DNA from 3 places in the Dickeya aquatica genome. Region 3 is predicted to be linked to each of the others. Evidence: predicted binding sites of a transcription regulator. Region 3 holds the regulator's gene; each other region holds the start of a gene.

Region 1 (7,209 bases), 1.2 Mb from region 3:
CCCAAACGGGTGCCCGCTGGCACGGATTGCCGAGCTCGCCTGTATGAACAAAAGTACGGTGCACCGTTTGTTACAGGGCCTTGCCGGATGCGGCTATGTGGCTGCTGCCCAGCAACCCGGTAGCTATCGCCTGACCACCAAGTTTATTGCTGTTGGTCAAAAGGCGCTTTCATCACTCAATGTGCTGCATGTTGCCGCTCCACACCTCGAGGAATTGAACCTGAGAGTGGGGGAAACCGTCAATTTTTCAACGCGTGAAGATGATCACGCCATCTTAATCTATAAGCTGGAACCCACGACGGGCATGATGCGTACCCGTGCCTATATTGGTCAGCATATGCCGTTACACAGTTCGGCGATGGGAAAGATCTTTATGGCTTATGGTGCCGCAGATTACCCCGGAGAATACTGGCGTACTCACCATCACCTGATTCGCCCGCTGACGACCAATACCATTATTGAACTGGACAGAATGGAGCAGGAACTGGCGGAAATTCGGCACCATGGTCTGGCAATGGACAGGGAAGAGAACGAGCTGGGCGTATCGTGTATTTCCGCACCGGTGTTTGATATTCAGCAACGCGTGGCCTATGCCGTTTCCATTTCGTTGTCGATGGCACGCTTACAGCAGATTGGAATGGCCGCGCTGGTGACACCGTTGCGTGAAACGGCGCAGAACATCTCCCGTGAGCTGGGTTTCATGCCCTCAGTCTGACGGTGATATACCAGATGGCACCAGCCAAGGGCATGACGAAGCTGCCATTCTCGGATATTCGCCTATACTGATTTACCGATATTGAGAGTAGCCTGACCCGGTTAGGTTATGTCTCTCAATCACAGGTAAAGGGGATAACGTGAAGCTGAATGTTCTGGCATGGACAGCCCTGCTCGGGCTGGGACTGGCGTCAGCACCGGTGCTGGCGAGTTATGAATTACCTAACGGGCCACATATCGTCACCTCAGGTACGGCCAGTGTCGAGGCGATACCCGATGTTGCCCAACTGGTAATTGAAGTCAGTGTGTCGTCCAAAGATGCTGCTGATGCTAAAAAGCAGGTGGATGAACGGGTTGCTCAATATTTCACCTTTCTGGATAAAAGCGGTATTGATAAAAAAGACATCAATGCGGCTAACCTGCGTACACAACCAGAGTATGACTATTTGAAGAATGGCAGTGCAGCGCTGAAAGGGTATCGTGCCGTGCGTCAGGTAGCGGTGACGGTGCGCCAACTGGATAAGCTTAATGAGCTGCTTGATGGGGCGTTAAAAAGCGGCCTGAATGAAATTCATACGGTTGAACTGGGGGTCTCTAATCCAGAGGTTTACCGTGACCAGGCAAGGAAAAAGGCGATAGAGCAGGCGACTCAGCAGGCACAGTCGCTGGCGAACGGGTTTAGCACGACCTTAGGGCCGATTTATAGCATCCGCTATCATGTTGCCAACTATCAGCCGATGCCGGTTGCGCGCATGTTTAAAGCCGCTGACCGGGCAGCACCCGCGGAGGTGTCGCAAACCTATGAGCAACAGGCTATCCATTTCGATGATCAGGTCGACGTGGTGTTTGAATTACAACGTACCCCGTGATAATCGGCCGTGCCCCGCTGCCACTGGCAGAGGGGCGCTCACGTTAGGATTGGCGAAGAACCTGACGTCCGTGACTGAGCAACGCATCCGTTACCTGTCGCATCATTCTGCTTTCTGGTGCGAAGCGGTGCCAGTACAGCATCCGTCGCTGGAATAACCCCGGAGTCAGGTCGATAAGCTCACCATTGGCGAGTTCTTTTTCGATTTGCAGATGGGGGATCATGCAGCAGGTAGTACCCTGGCGGGCGAGCTGCACAAAGGCCTCAGACGAATTGACGATATGGCAAGGCACACTGCCTGGCGGCAAATCAAAGTTCTGCTGCAAAAACGCCTGATGCATATCATCAAGATGATCAAAAGCGACAGCCGGTGCGCGCAGCAGTGCAGAACGGGTCACCCCGTTCGGGAAATAGCGGTTGGCAAAATTGGGCGAGGCCACGAACAGGTAGTCGAGTGCGCCCAGTTTATCAACCAGACAGCTCGGCAGCGGCTGGGGCTGAATACTCACTGCGCCAACCACTTCGCCGCGACGCAGACGTTCCTGAGTGCGGGTTTCATCTTCTACCTGTAAATTCAAACGGATAGGTGAATCCACCAGTACCGGTTGTAATGCGGGCAATAACCAGGTGGCAAGGCTGTCGGCATTCACTGCCAGTGACAGCAACAGCGGCGTTTCATTACTGCTTTCATTACCCAGCCATTCTTCTTCCAGCAACTCCACCTGATGTAGCAGTGCCAGCAGTTTTTGGCCTTGCTCAGTAGGGCGTGGTGGAATGGTTCTTACCAACAGTGGCTGGCCGAACAGGTTCTCCAACTGTTTGATACGCTGCGAGACGGCGGACTGCGTAATACAAAGTTTTTGTGCGGCACGTTCAAAACCGCGCTCACGGATCACGGCGTCCAGCGCCTGAAGCGTGCGATAGTCCGGGCGTTTCATGGAGATGAAGATTCCTTTGCGTAAAAACCATTTTGGCAATATGCCACATTTTTGTGAGGCATCGCCGAAAAAATCACATTATTTGGCGTATTTGCACCGAAATATTCCCACCCGCTACCGACAAAAGCCTCCTTTTGGGGCGACCATGTCTTATAATACGCACACGTTTTCGTCGCTATTTACCCACAGGCATAAACACACTATGACGCAGGATGAACTGAAAAAAGCCGTTGGCTGGGCCGCTCTCGATTTTGTTCGCCCCGGCACCATTGTTGGCGTAGGAACAGGCTCCACCGCCGCGCACTTTATTGATGCGCTGGGATCCATCAAGCATCAGATTGAGGGGGCAGTTTCCAGTTCGGATGCGTCTACCGCCAAACTCAAAAGTCTTGGTATTCAGGTATTTGACTGTAATGCCGTAGATGTGCTGGATGTGTATGTGGATGGCGCTGATGAGATAAACCCGCATATGCAGATGATCAAAGGTGGCGGTGCCGCGCTGACGCGTGAAAAAATTATCGCCGCGATAGCGCGTCAGTTTATCTGCATTGTTGATGCGTCCAAACAGGTGGATGTGCTGGGGCGTTTCCCATTACCGGTGGAAGTAATTCCTATGGCGCGTGCGTATGTCGCTCGAGAGCTGGTTAAACTCGGAGGGCAACCGGTGTATCGTGAGGGCGTGTTGACTGATAACGGCAATATTATTCTCGATGTGCACAATATGGATCTATCCAATGCTGTTTCGATGGAGGACCATATCAATGGTATCGCCGGTGTGGTGACCGTTGGGCTGTTTGCGAATCGCGGTGCGGATGTGGCGCTGGTTGGAACAGCTGATGGGGTGAAAACCGTCCGGCTAAAATAAATCGCAGGTCAGGAAGCCTGCCTGCGTTGCGCGCCTCAATCCGGCCCCTGTTTGCAGCGGCTGGATTTTTTTATCTAAAAAATCCAGCTTTGCATAACGGCTCAATTTTGGTACTTAATATTAGATTTTCTTATTTCGTATCATTCCTGTATGGCTCACTGAAAGGTTGGCAGTATTTTTCGCCATTAAGCGGCCACCATCAGGCCGTAGTGGGAGAGGGGCAGGCAATCGTTTGTATTGCCGCTTGCGTATTTTTTGTTATGTTTGCACAGACTGGTTTTCGAACCGTCACATCTGAAGTCTGAAAATAAGGTCGGGAAATGGCAAAGGTATCATTGGAAAAAGACAAGATTAAGTTCCTGCTGCTGGAAGGGGTTCACCCGAATGCACTGGAAAATCTGCGTGCGGCGGGTTACACCAATATTGAATATCACAAAGGCGCGCTGGATCCTGAAGCGCTCAAAGCATCGATTCGCGATGCGCATTTTGTGGGGATTCGCTCACGTACCCATCTGACGGAAGAGATTTTCGCTGCGGCAGAGAAGCTGGTTGCTGTGGGGTGTTTTTGTATCGGGACTAACCAGGTTGAGTTGTCGGCCGCGACCAAGCGCGGTATTCCGGTTTTTAACGCGCCTTTTTCCAATACCCGTTCCGTTGCTGAGTTGGTTATCGGTGAATTGCTGTTGCTGCTGCGTGGTGTGCCTGCGGCTAATGCCAAGGCTCATCGTGGTGTATGGCACAAACAAGCCGTAGGCTGTTTTGAAGCGCGTGGTAAAAAGCTTGGCATCATTGGTTACGGCCATATCGGTACACAATTAGGCATTCTGGCTGAAAGCCTCGGGATGCATGTGTATTTCTATGACATCGAAAGCAAGCTGCCATTGGGGAATGCCCAACAGGTGCGCCACCTGTCTGATTTGCTGAATATGAGCGATGTGGTGAGCCTGCATGTGCCGGAAACGGACAGTACGCAGAACATGATAGGTGCCAACGAACTGGCATTGATGAAGCCCGGTTCCATCCTTATCAATGCATCCCGCGGCACGGTGGTCGATATCCCGGCATTGAGCGAAGCTCTGGCCAGTAAACACCTTTCCGGCGCGGCGATTGATGTGTTCCCGCAAGAGCCTGCAACCAACAGCGACCCATTCCAGTCACCGTTGTGTGAGTTTGATAACGTCATTCTGACGCCGCATATCGGTGGTTCTACCGAAGAAGCTCAGGTGAATATCGGTGATGAAGTGGCTGGAAAACTGGCGAAATACTCTGATAACGGTTCTACCTTGTCAGCCGTCAACTTTCCGGAAGTCTCGTTGCCGGCACATGGCGATCGCGCCAGCCGTCTCCTGCATATCCATGAAAACCGTCCCGGTATCATGACGCAAATCAACCACATTTTTGCCGATCTGGGAGTGAACATTGCCGCTCAGTACCTGCAAACCAGCCCGGAAATTGGCTATGTGGTGATTGATGTGGAAACCGATGGTGCAGACAGTGCGTTGCAACTGATGAAATCCATTCCCGGCACCATCCGTGCGCGCCTGCTGTATTAATCAGCCCGTGTTGTTTTCATTGGGTATCCGATGAGAACTGAAAAAGCCAGCCAATAACGGCTGGCTTTTTACTGCCTGTGGTTTACATCGCGACGGATAAGTGCATCCTGAGCGTTCTCGTTACAGGCGAAAACGCGGCATTACCACAAAACAGCCGGTTCTCGTGACTGCCCCCTGAAAATGTTAAGGCAAGGTGCATGCTTTTCCCTTTCAGCCTGCGTCGATACGCCAAAAAAATCAGCATAATCACCTCGCCTGGTGAGGCAGTATTATGTTTTATGACAATGATTACGGTTACGTTTGGCAATTACATTATTTTAATGTCCAGAATGAGATCGCACACAGGGAACCCGATGATTTGTGCTGTCCACTTATCTAACGGGCGTGATAAAGTCATAACACCTTTTCTTTTTTAAAGAAACGAAGCGATAATTAAATTAAAATATCGTTTTGTTTTTCTTGTTTGGCGTGAGCTGCGGTATTTCTAACCATTGATAGTGATATTGGCATCAGAGTTTTCACGCTTTCTCAGGAAATCAGGTATGGCGCAACGCCATCGATACGACATTCATTCTCGTTGCCCAATGCGGTGACTGTGGTTTGTGCGGCAGGATTGACGCCATCAGCCAGTTCTCCGAAACCACACTCTGGCAACGTGAAACATGACAGATATACGTGCTTCTGCTGCGGTTTGTGGCGGAAGCGATTAGCATCTTGTGGTGAAAGTGAGAAATCAGAATGGTAAACCAAAAAGGGACTATCTCTTCGATAAACAATATTCGTCTTGTGACGCTCTTTATTACATTGCTAACCATTATTCTGGTTCTGTTTGCGCTCTCAATTGGCACAGCCAGCTATTTCCTTAAACAGAGTAATGCATCGCTGGATAGAGCGAATCTGGTATCGGATATGCGTGCGGGCATCAGTAGCAGTATGGATAACTTTCGTGTTTCCCGTCAGTTACTGGTGCAGGCTGCGGCTGCGGCGAGAGTGGGTGATCAGGACTCGTATACAAAAGCCCTCAATGAAGGGGTGGAGCGTATCAAGAGCTCTCAGAAGCGTTTTGATGATTATATGGCAAGGACTGATAAATCCGACGAGGAAAAATCATTTGATGCTGATTTGACGTCCAATTATGTTGCTTACCGCGATAAGGTCATGATGCCGATGGTTGGCTTTGTGCGTAATGGCGAGTTCGAAAGTACCATTGAACTGGAAACCACGCAGGCTCGCCAGTTAGATACCAGCTATGCCATTCAGGTACGAAAAGAAGTGAAATACCTGACAGATCACGCCAGCAGCATCAATGCGCAGGCTGCGTCAAACTCTCGTCTGGGCAATATCCTGATGGGCATCTCATTTGCTCTGGCTATCCTGCTGGCGGTAATAAGCTACCTTATCATTCGTAAAGCGATTCTGGTGCCGATCAACGTGTTGATCACGCGCATCCAGCGTATCGCCCAGGGCGACTTGACACACCCGGCCGAAAATCTGGGGCGTAATGAAATCGGTATTCTGGGTGAAAATCTGCAACAGATGCAGGCCTCACTGACGAATACAGTCACGGTGGTGCGCGAAGGGGCTGACTCTATCTATCAAGGCGCATCCGAAATCAGCGCGGGTAACGTTGACCTCTCTTCCCGTACTGAGCAGCAGGCGGCTGCGCTGGAGCAGACGGCTGCCAGTATGGAGCAGTTGACCTCAACGGTGAAACAGAACTCTGATAACGCTAACCATGCTAGCCAACTGGCGCGTAACGCATCAAATAAAGCGGAGCAGGGAGGAAGTATTGTGCAGGATGTCGTCAGCACAATGAATGAAATCTCATCCAGCTCAAAGAAAATTTCCGAAATTACCAGTGTTATCAACAGTATTGCGTTTCAGACTAACATTCTGGCACTGAATGCTGCGGTTGAAGCGGCCCGTGCCGGTGAGCAAGGCCGTGGCTTTGCGGTGGTAGCAGGGGAAGTGCGTAGTCTGGCGCAGCGCAGTGCTCAGGCAGCAAAAGAGATAGAGTCGTTAATTGGTGAGTCGGGCCGGCTGGTGGAAACCGGTTCAGATCTGGTTGCCAAAGCCGGGTCTACCATGGAAGAGATTGTGAAGGCAGTCGTCAGTGTTACGGATATCATGGGAGAAATTGCTTCCGCTTCTGATGAGCAGAGCCGTGGGATTGGTCAGGTAAATCAGGCTGTGCTGGAAATGGAAGGTACGACACAGCAGAATGCGGCGTTGGTGCAGGAAGCATCTGCGGCTGCGTTATCACTGGAGTCT
Region 2 (7,209 bases), 340 kb from region 3:
CGATACGGCCTGCTTCGAGCATACCGCCGAAGGCATAGAACACGCCGGAGAGCATGTAGACCCAAATCAGGTTCAGTGAAACATTAACCCCTGACACTTTGGCCGCTTCCGGGTTGCCGCCGATAGCGAAGATGTTTTTACCAAAGCGCGTTTTATTCCACAAAATCCACACGAAAAAGGTGGCGATCGCGGCATAAAACGTAATGTAGGACAGCTTAAAGTCACCAAAGCGTAAAAAGCCTTGGGTAAAGGTAGAGAAACGTTCATCAAAACCGGCAATCGGCGATGCACCCACAACATCGTAATACAGTGAGTTAATACCGTAGACGATGATCATGGTGCCAAGAGTGGTGATAAACGGCGTCACTTTCAGATAAGCGATGATGATACCGTTAACCAGACCAATGAGTGCGCCGATGGCACAGACAATCAGAATCACCACCGGGATAGGCATGGTTTCGAGGCTGGGAAACACTTTATTGGTGTTGTCCATCGCCTGTAACAAGGTGGCCGCCACAACGGCGGCGAGACCGACCTGACGACCTGCTGACAGGTCGGTTCCCTGAGTGACGATAAGCCCGGCCACACCGAGTGCGATGATTACGCGCACCGAGGACTGGGTAAGAATGTTACTCAGGTTAGTCAGGCTGAGGAACGAAGGATCCTGAGCAATAATTATGACCAGCAATACCAGTAGCACAGCATAGATGCCACTTTCTTTCAGCCAGGTGAGCGCACTTTTTTTAGTAGTAGCTTTCATGGTAACAGCCCTTGCATCATTAAAGGTGTAACGACGCTAAACGGAGAATTTCGTTCTGCGTGGTGTTCTTGGTTTCGACAACGCCTGCAACGAGGCCATTACTCATCACCAGAATGCGGTCGGTTATCCCCAGCAATTCCGGCATTTCAGATGAGATGATGATGATCCCTTTGCCTTTTTTGGCCAGTTCGGAAATCAACTGGTAGATCTCGTATTTGGCCCCCACATCAATACCGCGCGTGGGTTCATCGAGCATCAGGATTTCAGGTTGAGTCAGCAGCCAGCGTCCAATGATCACTTTTTGCTGATTACCGCCAGACAGCGAGCCGATAGCGGTGTGATGACCAGGGGTTTTGACCCGCATAGAGTCAATGACCCATTGTACATCACTCTTCATGCGCCGGTTATCCAGCAGGCCAAGGCTGTTTTTGTATTTATGGATGTTGGAAATCAATGAGTTGAAACCCACATCCAGATACGCATAGATCCCGGTGGAGCGGCGTTCTTCTGTGACCAGCGCGAAGCCATTATTAATTGCTTCATTGGCGGTATGGTTATTGATTTCTTTACCGCGCAACGTAATGGTGCCGCTGACTTTTTCACGGATACCAAACAGTGTCTCGACGATATCGGTTCGTTTCGCACCGACCAGCCCGGCAATACCGAGAATTTCGCCTTCACGCAGATCAAATGACACATCGCGGATTGACGGCTGGCGCATGGATGTCAGCCCCTTGACTTGCAGCATCACCTCTGCGGGGGTGTTGGTTTTCTCAGGGAAGCGCTGGGTCAGAGAGCGACCAACCATCATGGCGATGATCTTGTCCATGTCCAGACCTTCCAGCGGCTGGGTCGCCACCCACTGACCGTCACGCAGGATGGTGATTTCATCACATAACTGGAAGATTTCTTCCATTTTGTGCGAAATGTAAACGATGCCACACCCACGGTCTTTCAGCTTGCGGATAATGGTGAACAGGTGGTTCACTTCTTTTTCCGTCAGCGAGGAGGTGGGTTCGTCCATGATGACGATTTTGGCATCATAGGAGAAGGCTTTGGCGATTTCGATCATCTGCATCTGAGACACTGACAGCGAAACCACTTTGTCGCGTGGGTCGATATCGATATCCAGTTCATCGAAGATCGCTTTGGTGTCGCGATACATTTTTTCCTGATCGACAAACAGCCCTTTCTTGGGATAGCGGCCAAGCCACATGTTATCCATGACTGAGCGCTGCAACACCAGATTCAGCTCCTGATGCACCATGGAAACACCATTTTCCAGGGCTTCTTTGGCGCTTTTGAAATCGACTTCCTGGCCCTGAAACAGAATACTGCCGGTATCTTTTTGATAAATACCAAACAGGCATTTCAGAAGCGTCGATTTTCCTGCGCCATTTTCGCCCATCAGGGCGTGAATAGAGTGCGGGCGAACCTTCAGGTTGACATTATCCAATGCTTTTACACCGGGAAACGACTTACTGATGTTGGTCATTTCCAGCAGGAATTCGCGCGGAGTGGTTAGAGTGTCACTGGTCATATTTTACCTGGTCGAAAAAAGTTACCTGGTCAAAAACCGTTACCCGGTTGCAACAGTTACCCGGCTAAAACGAGAACCTTACCTGGTTAAAACTGGCCGGGTAAAAACACTTACCTGGCTGAGAAAATCCTATGGTCACGGGGTTCAGGGGCGGCAGTTGCCGCCCCTGACGGGATTACTTCAGGAACTGTGACAGGTTATCTTTATCTACCGGTACGTAAGGTATACGCACCACTTTGTTGTCAATTTTGAAATTGGTTCCTTCGGCCGCCGGTTTGCCCAGTGCCAGGTTTTTCGCCAGATCCAGCGTGGCTTTAGCCTGGTTGTCGGCATCGTTCAGCACCGTACCTGCCAGTGCACCGGACTTAACCAGTGACAGCGCTTCTGGCAGTGCGTCAACGCCAAATACCGGGATGTTGGTTTTATTGTGGGCTTTCAGCGCTTCAACCGCACCCATTGCCATGGCATCGTTATTGGCGATCAGCACTTCAATTTTGTTGGCGTTCGGGCCGGATAACCAGGCATCAACCTTGTCTTTAGCCATTGCGGTGTCCCACATCGCGGTATCCATCTGTAATTGCTGGACTTTCAACCCTTCGCCGGTCAGCGTATCCACGACGTATTTGGTACGTGCTTCAGCATCCGGGTGGCCTGGCTCACCTTTGAGCAGGGCATACTGGATTGTGCCGTCTTTGTTCAGATCCCATGCCGCGGTGTCTTTCCAGTGTTTGGCAATCAACTTACCTTGAATAATGCCGGATTCTTTAGAGTCTGTACCGACGTAGTAAGCTTTGGCGTAGCTGGCCAGCACTTTGGCGTTGGGTTCTTTGTTAAAGAACACCACCGGGACATCAGCCGCTTTGGCTTTTTGAATCACAATGGCAGCGGCCGCCGGGTCTACCAGGTTGATAGCCAGCGCTTTCACGCCTTTGGCCAGCAGAACATCGACCTGATCGTTCTGTTTGGACTGGTCATTCTGGGAGTCGTTCAGCAGCAGCTCAACACCACCCAGTGCTTTGGCTTCTTTTTCAATGTCTTTGCGCACCATCGACATAAAGTTGTCGTCGTACTTGTAAATCGTCACACCGATGCGGGTATCCGCAGCGTGGGCGGTAGCTCCGAACATCATGCTGGCAACCAGGGCGGTGAGAGTGAAAACCTTCTTATTCATGATATCTCCGGGTTTATGCAGGGTAGTTCTCAGTCTGGCTGCGCAACGCAGGGTAAAACGTTATGCGCCAGTCAGTCAGTGAGTAAGCGTCGGCATGGCTGTTATGCCAGACTGACGAGGTTTGCAGGCATAGCCCGCTAAAAGTCTGACTTCCCTGTTTGTCGGCGCGTTCGGTGTTCATGCCGAGGCTGCCGGGTGCTGCGTCCTGAAAAATAATTCTGTGCTGAAACAGTCAATCTGAAACAGGGTATGTGCGCGTTTTCGCGTTAATATTCTGTTTCAACAGCCGACGGCTTCAGTGGCTGGCGGGATAACCCGTAGTGTAACGTCGTTACACGGTGTCCGGCCTTTGCACTACGCTCACATCATAGAGACTGCAATGTTAATTAACTGTGAATTTACTCACAGATTGAAAGCGGTTACATGGATGATTTGGATGAATTAGTGACCGTCTGCACATTTTAGCTAACATTAACGTGCAGCAACGGAATGCCGACGTACCAGGGTTGGCATGAAACAGTGTCGTGCGTCGGGGTCAAGCAAGCCCGCCGCGCCTTTAAGTGCCAGTTCGGTCGCAATTTTTGCCATGGAAACAATAGGGTAACGAATGGTGGTGAGCCTTGGGTCGGTATAACGCGAAATGGGAATGTCATCAAAGCCGACCACGGAAAAGCGCGTCGGCACCACAATACCGTTATCTTTGAGCGCCATCAGGGCTCCGGCGGCCATACCATCATTGTAGGCAAACACGGCGCTCAATTGCTGATTGCGCCCCAGCAGCTCAACCATCGCGCTTTCACCACCCTGTAAATCGGGCTCACCGTTCGCCACCCACTCCTCTGGCGCGATGATGCCTTGTTCCTGTAACGCCTGTCGCCAGCCGGTATACCGCTCTGCCACATCCTCAATCGGGTGGCTGGAGCGGAGATAACCAATGCGCTGGTGGCCTTGTTGTAACAGCATGCGGGTGGCCATCATGGCTCCGCTGACATTATCCAGACTGACACAGCGGTGCGGGTAGCCCGGTAGCAGCCGGTTGATGAGGACCATGCCTGGTACCTGCTCCATAAATCCGGCCAGCTCGTCGTCGGATAATGCTTTGGCATGCACGATAAGCGCGTTGCAACGCTGGCGAATCAACACCTCAATGGCATGGCGCTCTTTTTCTTCCTGATGGTAGGAGTTGTTTATCAGGACATGTTTTTGCAGCCGCTGGGCTACGGTATCCACCGCCTTGACCATGGCACCGAAGAACGGGTCGGACACATCCATTACAACCACACCGATGGTATCACTCACCTGCGTTGCCAGCGCCTGAGCGTTGGCATTCGGGCGATACCCCAGTTGCCCGACCGTTTGCAGCACCAGATCGCGAGTCTGTTGAGTGACCGCGCTGCTGTTATTCAGCACACGGGATACGGTAGCGATTGAAACGCCTGCCTGACGCGCGACATCACGGATGGTAATCATCAATACTCACCACAAAGGAAGAGAGTTCACAAGGGCGACCCGAGAGGGGCGCAGCGCTATTTTGTCAGGGGGCATGGAGAGACTGCGTGAGTCAGGTCACAACCATGAAAACGGTTACATACAATTCTGTAACCTTTGTGACGAAGGTCATTCTTGGTTACATCACGCCAGCCGCGTGTTGCTCAGGAGCATGGCTGGGTTACAGGGAGAATGGTGATGCCGGGAACGTACCGGCTGTCAGACAGATGACGCCCTGATAACCTCAGGGCGTCAGAGGAAAGCAGAATTACTCTTCGGCCGCGTAGCCACTGGCAGGAAGGGGGTGTCCATCAAGCCAGGCCGTGTTATCACGCAACGCCAGACGGCCGGCCAAAAACCAGCTTACCACCAGCGGGTAGATGCTGTGTTCCTGCACCTGCACCCGCTCTTGCACATCCTGTTCGCTATCGCCGGGGAAAACCGGCACCTTGGCTTGTAAAATGACCGGGCCACCATCAAGCTCTTCCGTCACGAAATGTACTGAGGTGCCATGTTCGTGGTCGCCATTCTCCAGTGCTTTACGATGAGTGTGCAGCCCAGGGTATTTCGGTAACAGTGAGGGATGGATGTTCACCATTTTACCGAGAAAGCGGGCGACAAACCCGGCACTGAGAATTCGCATATAACCGGCCAGCACAACCAGGTCCGGCTGGTATTTTTCAATCTCGGCGGCCAGTGCCTCATCGAAGGCATTACGACTGGCGTAATCACCCGGTTGCAGCACATGCGTCGCAATCCCGGCGTGACGGGCGCGCTCAAGGCCGAATGCAGTCGGGTTGTTGCTTAATACAGCGCAAATCTTCCCGGCCACCCGGCCTTGCCCGCAGGCGTCAATCAACGCCTGCAAGTTGCTTCCCTGACCGGAAATCAGCACAACGATGGTGTTCATTACTGGATGACCACCGTTTCCCCGCCATCATCCGTGCGGGAGATAACACCAATGTGCCAGGCTGTCTCACCGTTGCTGTTAAGGTGGGCAATAGCCTTGTCTGCCTGATCGGCCGGCAGAGCGATAATCATGCCCACGCCACAGTTAAAGGTGCGATACATTTCATGGCGGCTGACGTTGCCAGCCTGCTGTAGCCACTGGAACACCGGCGGCCACTGCCAGCTTGATTCATCAAGGGTGGCTTGCATACCTTCCGGCAGTACGCGTGGAATGTTTTCCCAGAAACCACCGCCAGTCAGGTGGGAAATGGCGTGCACCTCGACGTTTTCGATCAGCGACAGCACGGATTTGACGTAGATCTTCGTCGGAGCCAACAGGTGGTCTGCCAGCGGTTTACCGTCGAGTTCAACCTTGTCGGGATCGGTATGGCTCACTTCAAGGATCTTACGAATTAATGAGTAGCCATTAGAATGCGGGCCGCTGGACGCCAGCGCTATCAGCGCATCGCCTTCACGCACCTGACTGCCATCAATGATTTCTGACTTCTCAACCACGCCGACACAGAAACCGGCGACGTCATAATCTTCACCGTGGTACATGCCGGGCATCTCGGCAGTTTCACCACCAACCAGCGCGCAGCCTGACTGCTTGCAGCCTTCGGCAATACCGGTAATCACGCGGGTTGCGGTGTCAACATCCAGCTTACCCGTGGCGTAGTAGTCAAGGAAGAACAGCGGCTCAGCGCCCTGAACCACTAGGTCGTTAACGCACATCGCGACCAGATCGATACCAATCGTGTCGTGACGCTGCAAATCCATCGCCAGACGCAGTTTGGTGCCGACACCATCAGTACCGGAAACCAGCACCGGTTCGCGGTATTTTTGCGGCAAGGCGCACAGCGCACCGAAACCGCCCAATCCTCCCATAACTTCCGGGCGACGGGTCTGTTTCACTACACCTTTGATACGGTCTACCAATGCATTGCCAGCATCAATATCCACGCCTGCGTCTTTATAGCTGAGAGAGGTTTTATCGGTCACTGCGGAGTCCCCACGGAGGTTACGATTGGTTTAAAAAATGGAGCGGGCTCATTCTAGCAGCGTAAGCAAACGTTTGCGAGCAGTGTGTTCGTGCGCACGGATTTCGCCAGCGTCCAGCGGATGATGCCGGGGGAGGGGAGGAATTTCCGTGCTGGCTTGATTTGGATCAGCCCCGAGTCTATGGCGCTTATTTCAAAAAGCGGTATAATCCCGCGATTTTTTTGGCCGCCAACCGCCGATGGGGAGAAAAGTAATGAAGATCGTCGAGGTAAAACACCCGCTTGTCAAACACAAACTGGG
Region 3 (7,209 bases):
CTGTTGGGTTTGATGGGCGATACGGTCACGCCTGCCGGAGCCATTCAGGTTAGCCACAACCGGTGTGAGGGCCATTAGCAAGCCATGCCCAAACAAAATGACCGGTAACCAGATAGAGGTGCCCACCGCAACGGCAGCCATATCGGTTGCGCTGTAAGATCCAGCCATGATGGTATCCACCACCCCCATGGAGGTTTGCGAGACTTGCGCGATAATGACGGGGATCGCCAGCGCCAGCAGATGGCGCGCTTCTGATAAATACTTCTGCACAAAAACCTTCCTAGAACAGGATTGAGAGAGATCTCGCTACGAGAAAGACAATCATCCTTTATTCGTAAAAAAAGATAATGCATTGTAACGATTTACCCGTCGTAAACCAATGCCTGAACTGGCTGGTGAGTTCCGTTTGGTTTTCCTGTCAATCTGGTGCACACTGCCGTTCATTCGATGAATACGTTTGCGGGTTATTCCAATATAAGGAAAAGACGCGACGGTTGTATTCATCGCGTTTATTCCCGATTCAGGAGGCCAGAACACCATCATGTTTACCGGTATTGTTCAGGGCACGGCGACGGTCGTGTCTGTCGATGAAAAACCCAATTTCCGCACTCATGTTATCCAGTTACCTGCCGAACTGCTGCCGGGCCTGGAGCCTGGAGCCTCTGTGGCGCATAACGGCTGTTGCCTGACGGTAACGGAGATTGACGGCGATCGCGTGAGTTTCGATTTGATCAAAGAGACATTACGCCTGACTAATTTGGGTGATATCCAGGTGGGCGATCGGGTTAATGTTGAGCGTGCAGCCAAATATGGCGATGAAATTGGCGGGCATGTCATGTCCGGCCATATTATGTGCACAGCAGAGATAGTAAAGATCCTGACCTCAGAAAATAATCACCAGATTTGGTTCCGTCTGTCGGATGCCACGCTGATGAAATATGTGCTGCACAAGGGGTTCATCGGTATTGATGGTATCAGCCTGACGGTAGGGGAGGTGACACGCAGCCGCTTCTGTGTTCACCTGATCCCGGAAACGCTCCAGAGGACGACGCTGGGGCAAAAGCGGCTCGGTGATAGCATCAATATTGAAATAGACCCGCAAACACAGGCGATTGTTGATTCGGTTGAGCGCGTAATGGCAGCACAGCTGGCCCGGCAACAGGAAGAAGCGGCGTCAGCGCAGGACGAATAACCCTCACCCGGCGGCAAAGCGTGTGATTATGCCGCCGGATTATGCTTCCTGGATGAAACCGTGAGGTCTTGTGCCGAACCGATTAGCGTGCGACGTGCAGACCTCCTTCAACCCCCTCAACGCTAAACAGCACCTGCCAAAGCTGAATATTGCGTGCGCGGAATGCACCTGCGCAGGCGTTAAGGTAATAGCTAAACATGCGCTGAAAACGCGTGGAGTAGTGGCTGGATAAAACAGGCCAGTGTTGCTGGAAGCGTTGATACCATGCCATCAGTGTACGGTCATAGTCGGCACCAAAATTGTGCCAGTCTTCCATGACCAGATAAGGTTCGCTGGCGGTTGCGATATGTTGAACCGAAGGCAGGCAGCCATTGGGAAAAATGTATTTATTGATCCAGGGGTCGACTTTCAGGTTGGTCGCATTTGCTCCGATGGTGTGGAGTAAAAATAGCCCATTGGGCTTGAGGTTACGCCTGATTGCCTGAAAATAGGTGTCATAATTTTTAGGGCCAACGTGTTCAAACATCCCCACAGAAACAATACGATCAAATGGCTGGTGCATGTCACGGTAGTCTTGCAGCAGAATAGACACATCCAGGCCCTGGCAGCGTTGCTGTGCCAGCGTCTGCTGCTCACGCGAGATGGTAATACCGGTCACGCGAACGCCATAATGGCGTGCGGCAAAGGCTGACAGGCCTCCCCAGCCACAGCCGATATCCAGTAAGGTCATTCCCTGGCGTAGCTGCAATTTTTCGCAAATCAGATGCAACTTGTCTTGCTGTGCCTGTTCGAGCGTTTCGGCGTGTTTCCAGTAAGCGCAAGAGTACTGCATGTGCGGGTCAAGCATACGTGAGAAAAGATCATTACCGAGGTCGTAATGCGCCTTGCCCACCCTCCATGCGCGGCGGCGGGATTGCAGGTTTATCACTCTTGCCAGCAGTACCCGCAGCGTGTCATGCAAACGGTGCGGCAATTGGTTTTCCAGCCCGGCACGTAAAGCGCGATGAAAAAACATATCCAGGCGCTCGCACTCCCACCAGCCATCCATATAACTTTCGCCGAGCCCCAGTGAACCTTCCCGCAATATCCGTTTGTAGAAATTGGGATTTTTCACCTGTATATCAAACGGGTGCGAGCCATTGATAGTAATACCAGCGCCCGCCAGCATATTATTGACTATCTGGAACCAGGACGTGCCAGCACTCCCCAGATCCTCTGCGTAAGATGAGCTCATCACTTCCCCCCTACCTTGCCAACATTGCAGTGCAAGGAATTCGTTAGACCATTGTACCCATGAAGAACATTCGGTGGACTCAATCCATCGTCTGGCCCTGAAGACTCAGCGGTATTCAAGAGAAAAGCGGCTACGAAAGGCGTCTGCCACTGGGCGCGGAAAGGCGGTGGTGATTATGCGCACCGTGGCGCTCAATGAGCAGGGCAGCAAAATGGGCGATGTGAGGAGCCATCACAATCCTGCATCGTCACATGATGATTATTGTCGTTAAAGGCAATGACAAGTTTATGACTGCCCGCGCCTGTCGGCAAGATTCGACTGGCGTGGGCCGCACAATAGATTCAATCAGGCGGGCTGAAAGTGAACCCCACAGGCATGAAGATAAGGGGCAATTTAGCGGCGATAGTCCACAAACGGGCCATCAGCAACGGAGCGGCGCTCTATCAGCGTTGGGTGAACTTCGATAGTCTGTGCTTCTTCACGTTTGCTGGTAATGCGATCAAGCAGCATGGAGAATGCGGCCTGGCCGAGGCGCTCTTTGGGCTGATGGATGGTAGTCAGTGCCGGAGTGAAATAGCGCGCATGGCGAACGTTGTCATACCCTATCACCGAAATATCCTGAGGTACCCGCAAGCCCAGCTCATCAGCCGCACAGATAGCGCCCATCGCCATGATATCACCACCACAGAATACCGCGGTGGGGCGGTGTTTTTGTGCCAGAATCTGGTGCATGGCTTTATAGCCGGACTCTGGTTCGAAGTCGCCTTGCACCACCCACTCTTCGCGTATCGTAATATCGGCTTCCTTCAGCGCTTTAAGAAAACCAAGGTAGCGCCCGCTGCCAGTGTTACGCTCTTGTGAGCCGGGGATCGCACCAATATCGCGATGCCCGCGCTCAATCAGATAACGGCCTGCCATATAACCGCCCGCGAAGGCGTTATCGATAATTGTGTCGGTAAAATCGCTGTGCGCTTCCCCCCAGTCCATCACTACCATGGGGATATGACGGTAATCGGCCAGCATCGACAACAGTGCCGGTGGATATTCAGCACACATCACCAACAGACCATCGACACGCTTTTGTGCCAGCATCGACAGATAAGCGCGCTGCTTGTCCAGATTGTTGTGGGAATTACACAAAATCAGCGTATAGCCTCTGGCATAACAACTGTTTTCTACCGCTTCAATAATTTCAGCAAAATAGGGCGCTTCACTGGATGTGGCCAGCAAACCGATAGACTTGGTGTGATTCACTTTTAGGCTGCGTGCCACCGCGCTTGGCGAATAATGTAACTCCTCGATGGCGGCACGCACCGCAGCCTTGGTTTCTTCGGCGACGAAACGTGTTTTATTGATCACGTGTGATACGGTTGTGGTCGAAACGCCTGCGCGCTTTGCCACATCTTTAATCGTTGCCATCTTAGGTGACTCCTGAACAGTTGTAACAGCAACGTATCTGTTACAGCAGTAAATATGTTGTTAATCGTTTGCCTGCGTGAATTCTTCTCCAGCCAAACACTATTTTCAGGAGGAGACATGCCGAAGTGTAGCCGGAAGGGGAGCCGGGAGGGCGGCCAACGCAGTGCATACAGTAAACCGCGAATTTTGGCCGATTTAACTCAAAAGTGGAAGAGGTAATTCGTGTTATCTCTGTGATGGGGAAAGCGGTTTTTTTAAACGTCCTTCATATAATAGGCAAGATATTGATTATGCTTTTCATCGGTATCCATCTATTCTGATGATGTGATGGCCCACCGATTTGTCAAATACAGGAGATGGTTTATGGATACGAATTTGAAAATGTCGTTGTTCACGACAGTCGTTGCGCTGACGGTGATTGTGATATTTAGCATGAGTGCGGTGCTGAATTAACCCTGAGTACGCGGAGACTCACCATTGGCTGATGGCTCCTCTCGCGCAGATGTGATATCACCGCGGCCGCATTTTTTGTCGCGTGCAAAATAATGATGAAACAAGCCCCGAATGAGCAGATGCGCTTTCGGGGCTTGTTTCATCTGGTGAGGGGGCTGGCGGTAGAGTTATGACAGTGGTGTCATTAGCGCATGGTTTTTGGCGTAACCACACGGCGAGCGCCTACGTAGTGATCCTGCCAATAATCTTCACTTAACTTGCTGATTTTTATGTCAGAGCCAGTTCGGGGCGATTGAATAAAGCGGCCATTACCAAGATAAACGCCAACGTGATCTGCTGCACCACGATTTGTTATCCGAAAGAACACCAAATCGCCGCTTTCGAGTTCGCTCTTCTTGATGGGGGCGGCATCGCGTAAATGGAACATTTCGTTGGCCGTTCGTGGAATGGAAATTTTCACCACGTCTTTGTAGGCGTAATACACCAGCCCGCTGCAATCAAAACCAGAAATAGGGTGTCGTCCCCCCCAGTGATAAGGTTTGCCAATCTGGCTCATGAGCTTATTCATTGCCGTTTGCTTGGCGTGCTGATAGCGCTTTTGGTGTGCCGGGTTCATGGCTATGCCTGACTTGCTCATCTTATCGTTTTTATTCTTACCATGATGGGCATTGGCGGCTAGTGTCGCTGTATGCGTAGTGGCAGATTTGCCTTTTTGGTTTTTTGCCGTGGTATGCCCGGAGCCAGAGTGTGGCTCGCTGTTCGGGTGTTTGGCACTGGCGTGAGCGACTTTTGTCGGCTGCGTGTGCGCATTTTTTGCCTGTTCAGTGAGGGTTTTCTTAGCGTTTTTGCCCGCAGGTTGTGATGATTTAGCAACAGAACCTTTCTCTTCTTTTTTATCTTTTTTACTGTTGCTGGCCGTGTGACTGCGTGCGGCTGTCGAAGCTACAGCTGCTTTGCCTGTGGCTGCTTTGGTGTGTGAGGTGGCAGTCGTGTGGCTGGCGGTGTTAGCCGATGCTGTTGTGTGTTTTTGTGCTGGTTTGGCCGGTGTGGCACTGGCGCTTTTTTTAGCACTTTTCGCCGTCTTATTTTTTTTAGCATCATCCACGGCTTTATTCGCCGTCGCCACACCGCTTTTGCGTGGTAAAACAGCGTTACTGTGAGGCGTAGCCTGTGCCAGATTAAAAAACAGATTACTGAAAAATAATAAAAAAAGCGTAATAAATAACCGCATAATAATGCTGACCGAATGGTGTCCTCAATCGTTCAATCTTTACAGTATTCCCCAAAATGGCCTGATAAAAAAGTGGGGATAGGGCTTTTATTACTACAAAATAGTGAGAAAACGTTAACAACGGCCATTTTTTGCTTAATTATCCATCAGCAACCGCTGATTGAGCGCAGGGAGAATGCGAAATCGTAAAACCCTACAAAAGATAGCGTTTTTTTGTGGCCATCGCTATCGTTAGAATACCTGATTATAGAACGAGAAGCGGCGGGGTGCGCCTGGCCGCAATTCTATGCCCGACATTAACTGATAGGGCATCACGCGCTTAAGGAAGCATAAACCATGACGACCACAATTGAAAAAATTCAGCGTCAGATCGCTGAAAACCCGATTCTGCTGTATATGAAAGGTTCTCCCAAGCTGCCAAGCTGTGGTTTTTCTGCCCAGGCGGTACAAGCGTTGTCAGCATGCGGTGAGCGCTTTGCCTATGTGGATATTTTGCAGAACCCGGATATTCGTGCCGAATTACCTAAGTACGCTAATTGGCCGACGTTCCCGCAACTGTGGGTTGATGGCGAACTGGTTGGGGGCTGTGACATCGTGATTGAAATGTATCAGCGCGGGGAATTGCAACCACTGATCAAAGAAACCGCCGATAAGTACAGACTCCAGCAAGGGGATGAATCCCAGGCTTGATGCGGGCCAGACATCAGGCAACGGCTGTTGCCTGATGTCGTATGGCGTTATTCTTCTGCGCCGATAGCAGACGGCGTGCCACTCTCTGTTCCAGCCGAAAGCGGCCACCCGCCAAGGCGTTTCCAGCGATTGACCAGCTCGCAAAAAAGTTCTGCCGTGCGTTCAGTATCATATAAAGCCGAATGTGCCTGACTGGCATCAAACGTAATACCGGCTGCGATGCAGGCTTTGGCCAGCACGGTTTGGCCGAGTACCAGGCCACTGAGTGCCGCGGTATCAAACGTGGCAAATGGATGGAAAGGATTGCGTTTAAGGCTGCAACGTTCAGCCGCCGCCATGAGAAAACTGTGATCAAAGGTGGCGTTGTGCGCTACGATGATGCCCCGATTACAGTCTTGATCTTTAATGCCTTTGCGTACCTGTTTGAAGATTTCGTGCAACGCTTCGTATTCACTGACCGCACCCCGCAACGGGTTTTTCGGGTCGATGCCGTTGAAGGCCAATGCTTCCGGGCGCAAAATTGACCCTTCAAAAGGCTCAACATGGAAATGCAATGTTTCGTCTGGTTTTAACCAACCGCTTTCATCCATTTTCAGCGTAATAGCCGCGATTTCCAGTAATGCATCGGTTTTCGCGTTAAATCCTGCTGTTTCCACATCGATTACCACGGGATAAAAACCACGGAAACGTGCATTCAGGGCGTTCAGGTTATGTTTTTCGGCCATTCGTTTTTTAATTTCTTCAGCAACATACAATGCACATTATGGCAAATTCTGCCATGGGATGCAGCAGGCAAGCAGGTCACGCCGCCCGATGACGGCGAAAGGCAGGTGTCGGCTGACACCTGAAAAAGAAAACCGGCAGGAGGTCAGTTCCCCAGTCCCTGGCCGGCCTGAGCACGTTCAATCAGCTCGATTTTATAGCCATCAGGGTCTTCAACAAACGCAATAACGGTGTTACCGCCTTTAACCGGGCCTGCTTCACGGGTCA

The links. Region 3 encodes PurR, which represses purine synthesis genes. Its sites were predicted from a motif close to CANGCAAACGTTTGCNTG; they were not measured.
Region 1: the regulator PurR is predicted to act here: its motif matches at 3,607-3,624, upstream of serA (phosphoglycerate dehydrogenase).
Region 2: the regulator PurR is predicted to act here: its motif matches at 5,045-5,062, upstream of galS (HTH-type transcriptional regulator GalS).

The regions. Positions count from the first base shown of each region.
Region 1 covers NZ_LT615367.1:3,916,349-3,923,557, reverse strand. Annotated here, with positions in the region: gene DAQ1742_RS17755 (IclR family transcriptional regulator) at 1-715, shown strand, start outside; gene DAQ1742_RS17750 (oxidative stress defense protein) at 855-1,583, shown strand; gene DAQ1742_RS17745 (LysR family transcriptional regulator ArgP) at 1,627-2,520, opposite strand; gene rpiA (ribose-5-phosphate isomerase RpiA) at 2,723-3,385, shown strand; gene serA (phosphoglycerate dehydrogenase) at 3,706-4,938, shown strand; gene DAQ1742_RS17730 (methyl-accepting chemotaxis protein) at 5,677-7,209, shown strand, end outside.
Region 2 covers NZ_LT615367.1:3,076,810-3,084,018, reverse strand. Annotated here, with positions in the region: gene mglC (galactose/methyl galactoside ABC transporter permease MglC) at 1-760, opposite strand, end outside; gene mglA (galactose/methyl galactoside ABC transporter ATP-binding protein MglA) at 780-2,300, opposite strand; gene mglB (galactose/glucose ABC transporter substrate-binding protein MglB) at 2,476-3,471, opposite strand; gene DAQ1742_RS13955 (hypothetical protein) at 3,485-3,652, opposite strand; gene galS (HTH-type transcriptional regulator GalS) at 3,943-4,941, opposite strand; gene purN (phosphoribosylglycinamide formyltransferase) at 5,228-5,869, opposite strand; gene purM (phosphoribosylformylglycinamidine cyclo-ligase) at 5,869-6,909, opposite strand; gene upp (uracil phosphoribosyltransferase) at 7,163-7,209, shown strand, end outside.
Region 3 covers NZ_LT615367.1:2,735,438-2,742,646, reverse strand. Annotated here, with positions in the region: gene DAQ1742_RS12400 (MATE family efflux transporter) at 1-270, opposite strand, end outside; gene DAQ1742_RS12395 (riboflavin synthase) at 542-1,192, shown strand; gene cfa (cyclopropane fatty acyl phospholipid synthase) at 1,275-2,426, opposite strand; gene purR (HTH-type transcriptional repressor PurR) at 2,820-3,845, opposite strand; gene cydH (cytochrome bd-I oxidase subunit CydH) at 4,209-4,298, shown strand; gene DAQ1742_RS12375 (C40 family peptidase) at 4,483-5,529, opposite strand; gene DAQ1742_RS12370 (Grx4 family monothiol glutaredoxin) at 5,866-6,219, shown strand; gene rnt (ribonuclease T) at 6,267-6,944, opposite strand; gene gloA (lactoylglutathione lyase) at 7,088-7,209, opposite strand, start outside.